DNA from 2 places in the Arthrobacter sp. yr096 genome. Region 1 is predicted to be linked to the other one. Evidence: riboswitches for the same ligand, from Rfam matches in the RefSeq annotation. Region 1 holds a riboswitch; the other holds the start of a gene.
The links. Region 1 has a riboswitch for S-adenosylmethionine ahead of BMY91_RS03825 (aminotransferase class V-fold PLP-dependent enzyme). Riboswitches for the same ligand answer to the same signal wherever they lie in the genome.

Region 1 (2,199 bases):
ACGGGTGGGCGCAGAAACGGCCATCACGGAGGCCGACGCCGTGTTCCGCAGCCAGGTAGGCGGCGACCAGGCCGGCGTCGAATCCCTCTACGGAGAAATTGACTACGCCGATGGTGTCTTCCGAATCGGAGAAGATCTGGTGAACGGTGACGCCATCGATTGCTTCGAGGCCTTCCACCAGGTAGGAACGGATGGCCGATTCATGGGCGTGCCAGGCGTCCTGGTCCAGCCCGGAGATCACTTGGGTGGCCCTGGCAAGAGTTGCAGCCCCCAGGACGTTGGGGGAGCCACCCTCATGCCGTGCCGGTCCGGTGGCCCAGCTGACGGAATCGAGGCGCGCTTCGCGAACAGCGCCACCACCTGCCAGATGGGGGGTGCCGGCGTCGAGCCAATCCGGCCGGCCCACGACGACGCCCGCGCCGAAGGGTGCGTAAAGCTTGTGGCCAGAGAAGACAACGTAATCGACGTCGGCCTCTGCAATGTTGATCCGGCGATGGGGTGCAAGCTGGGCAGCATCCACCACGATCCGGGCACCGTACTCGTGGGCCAAAGAGGCGAGCTGGGCGATGGGAAGGATTTCGCCGGTGACGTTGGAAGCTCCAGTCACGGCTAGGAGGCTTACGCCACCCTGGGCCAACTCGGCGCGGAGTTTATCCACCGTGGCCGCCAATGTTGGTGCAGCGATGACGCTCCGGTGCGGCACGCCTTGCCAGGGGAGCAGGTTGGCGTGGTGTTCGATGTCCAGGTACAGGACCTCGCCGGAATACTGGCCATCATGCTGTGGCAGGCACCCTGCCAGCAGGTTCAAGGAGTCTGTGGTGTTGCGCGTAAAGATGACGGAATCGTCAGCCCTGCCGCCCACGAAGTCACGGACGATGTTCCGTGAGTTCTCGTAGACAGAGGTGCTGATCTGGGAAGCGTAGCCTGCCCCGCGGTGAACGCTGGCGTAGTAGGGCAGCACTTCATTCAGATAGGCCGAGACGATGGTCAGGGCTGGGGCGGATGCTCCGTAGTCGAGATTCGCGTAACGAACGTGGCCGCCTTGGATCAGCGGAGCCTGCAACTCTGCACCGGTTACGGCTGCGAGGGGCCGTACGGCTGCGGACGCCTGGGCTGCGGATTCTTCGGGGAAGGACGGAATGATGTTTGAGTCGAACGTGACAGTGCTCATGGGACCTCACTCAAGAGGGACCCCCATAGGGGATCCGCGCTTGCCGCATCCGTTCCGGACCGGCCGGGTCGTCACCCGGGGCACCCCACCGCGAATGGAGGGTTGCCGGCCAGCAAACCGGGGTTTAGCGCTGGCACTCGTGACCTGTAAAAAAGGTTAGGGCACTCCACGTGGCCCATCCAAAGCCGGAACCGTTTATTAAGCTCATTGTTACGCCGGTTGCAAAAATTGCGATTGCCCGAATTAAGAACGGCGGACGACCCCAAAAGGGGTCATCCGCCGTCGAAAATTCCGTAGGTCGCCCCGCGGGATCTACCTGTGCTTCATCTTAGAGGAGGTCGTCCAGCCCGGGGTTGAGTCGTTTGAGGACCTCCGAGTGGAGAATCGAGTTGGTTGCCAAAGCGTTTCCGCCGAACGGGCCGTCTTCACCTTCCAGGGAGGTAAACCGGCCGCCGGCTTCGGTGACGATGGGGACGAGTGCGGCCATGTCGTACAGATTCAGTTCGGGCTCGCAGGCGATGTCCACCGCACCCTCCGCCACCAGGCAGTAAGACCAGAAATCACCGTAGGCACGCGTTCGCCAAACGTCCTCCGTGAGTCCCATGAACTCGTCAAGGTTGCCACGTTGCTTCCAGCCGGACAGGCTTGAATACGACATCGAAGCGTCGGCCAGTCGGGAAACATTGGACACTTTGAGCCTGGTAGCGGAGGCAAGGGAGCGGCCCATGTAGGCGCCCATATCCTTCGCAGCCCACCAGCGCTTGCCCAGAGCCGGGGCGCTCACCACGCCTACTACTGGTTCGCCCTCGTCCACGAGGGCGATGAGGGTTGCCCATACCGGAACGCCGCGGACGAAATTCTTGGTCCCATCGATGGGGTCGATGATCCAGCGGCGCGAGCCGTGACCGCTGCTGCCAAACTCTTCGCCGAGGACGGCGTCACGCGGGCGGGAGCGCGACAGCTGACCGCGAATGGCTTCTTCGGCGGCCTTGTCAGCATCCGTGACAGGGGTGAGGTCCGGCTTGGTT
Region 2 (2,199 bases), on a different contig from region 1:
TACCCCGGACCCCAGCTACAACGGACTTGTTTACGCGCGCGATCTCGGCAAGGACGGTGCTCTGGGCGCCAACCTCTCCTACATCCTGAAGGCGCGGGTCCAGCTGCTTCGCGACCTTGGCTCAGCCGTCTCGCCGTTCAATGCCTTCCTGATCGCCCAGGGGCTGGAGACCTTGAGCCTGCGCATCGAACGTCACGTCGCCAACGCCACCAAAGTGGCTGAGTGGCTTGAAGCCCATGACGACGTCGAATCGGTAGCCTACGCGGGGCTGCCGTCGAGCCCTTGGTACGACCGTGGCCGGAAGTATGGTCCGCAGGGCACCGGCGCAATCGTTGCCTTCACCATCAAGGGCGGCGTTGAAGCGGGCAAACGCTTTGTGGACGGCCTGGAGTTGCACTCCCACGTGGCCAACATCGGTGACGTCCGTTCCCTGGTGATCCACCCGGCATCTACCACGCACAGCCAGCTGACCGTGGAGCAGCAGGTTGCTGCCGGCGTCAATCCCGGCTTGGTTCGCCTGTCTGTAGGCATCGAGCATGTGGATGACATCATCGCTGACCTGGAGGCTGGATTCAGGGCCGCAAAGGGCGCCTGAGCAGCGTCCGGCCCCTGGCCAAGGCGCCTTCAGCTGGAACGCCGCCCGGCCCGTCGATTATTCGCCGGGCGGCGCTCCCGGGTGCTCGTTCATGAACCAACCAGCCTTAAACCGTCACACTGCTGTCACATTCTTCGCCAGAACAGCGGTGTCCTTCCTAGACTCTACGTATTAGGTCATGAGTGCCAGCAGACAGCCCCGGCTTGCTGGCCGGCAACCCTCCTTACGCGGTGGGGTGCCCCGGGTGAGGACCTGGCCTGTCGCACGCAAGGCGGCGGGCAAGCGCGAGGTTAGGTATCAAAGGAATGACCATTACTGCTGCAGCCCTTTCCACAGCCGAACAAGAAGACGGCACGGTCAAGTACGCCGGCATAGGGCCGCTGGAACTTGAGGCCGGGGGCTTTCTTCCGGATGTCGTGCTGGCCTACGAAACCTGGGGTCGCCTGAACGCGGATGCGTCCAACGCCGTGCTCATCCAACATGCACTGACGGGCAGCACCCACGTAGCCCGTGGTGCCACGGACGAGGAAGGATGGTGGGAGCAGCTTGTAGGACCGGGCGCCACCATCGACACAGACCGCTTCTTTGTGGTCTCCATCAACATCGTGGGCGGCTGCTATGGAAGCACCGGCCCCTCTTCAGAAGCGCCGGACGGCAAGCCCTGGGGCTCGCGTTTCCCCCTGATCACCCTCCGCGACAGCACGGAGGCCGAAGCGCGGCTTGCCGATGCCTTGGGGATCGAGGCCTGGCATGCGGTCCTGGGCGGCTCCATGGGTGGGGCGAGGGCTCTTGAGTGGGCAGTGACCCTGCCGGAACGGGTCAAACGTTGCGCCGTCATCTCCGTGGGCGCCTACAGCACGGCGGAGCAGATTGCCTTCGCGCAGGCCCAGACCCTCGCCATTCGGCAGGACCCACATTTCAAGAATGGGGACTACTACGGCGGAACGGCGCCCGAGCAAGGATTGGCCTTGGCCCGGCGCATCGCCCACATCACTTATCGCTCAGCACTGGAGCTGGACTTCCGCTTTGGCCGGGAGGCCCAGCACCAGGAGACGCCTCTTGCTGCTGCCGTCTTGGGGGAGCGGGGCCGGTATCAGGTGGAGAGCTACCTCGACCACCAGGGCAGCAAACTGGTCCGGCGCTTTGACGCGAACAGCTACATCGCCATCACCGAGGCACTGATGTCCCACGACGTCACACGCGGGCGGGGCTCGTTGCAAGAGGCGTTGTCCGGGACTACGGCAGAGTTTTTCGTCGCAGCCGTGGACACGGACAGGCTCTATTTCCCGGCACAGTCACAGGAATTGGCCGCGGCACTGCCGGGCGATGTTCCCGTTCACGTCATCGAAGCGCCGATTGGCCACGATGGATTCCTGACAGAAATCGGGCAGCTGTCAACGCAGCTTCGCCAGGCATTCTTCGCCTGAGCATCCGGACATTCCTGGCCTGAGCATCCGGGCAGATCGGGCGCTCAGCCGTTCATGATGTCGGCGCGCTGCTTCATGTAATCCTCCATGGCGATTTCGCCATTGCTGAATTTCGCGTCCAAGTCGGCCAGCTTCCGCGCCCGGTAACCCTGGGGCTCCGTGCCGCCCGCAGCGGGG

Region 2: it holds a riboswitch for S-adenosylmethionine, as region 1 does, so the genes downstream of both, BMY91_RS05160 (homoserine O-acetyltransferase MetX) here and BMY91_RS03825 (aminotransferase class V-fold PLP-dependent enzyme) in region 1, are expected to answer to the same signal.

Annotation. Positions count from the first base shown of each region.
Region 1 is NZ_FNYI01000001.1:816,462-818,660, forward strand. Features, by position in the region: gene BMY91_RS03825 (aminotransferase class V-fold PLP-dependent enzyme) at 1-1,171, opposite strand, end outside; SAM riboswitch class IV at 1,203-1,316, opposite strand; gene hisN (histidinol-phosphatase) at 1,500-2,199, opposite strand, start outside.
Region 2 is NZ_FNYI01000002.1:49,210-51,408, reverse strand. Features, by position in the region: gene BMY91_RS05165 (bifunctional o-acetylhomoserine/o-acetylserine sulfhydrylase) at 1-595, shown strand, start outside; SAM riboswitch class IV at 770-886, shown strand; gene BMY91_RS05160 (homoserine O-acetyltransferase MetX) at 901-2,022, shown strand; gene BMY91_RS05155 (hypothetical protein) at 2,067-2,199, opposite strand, start outside.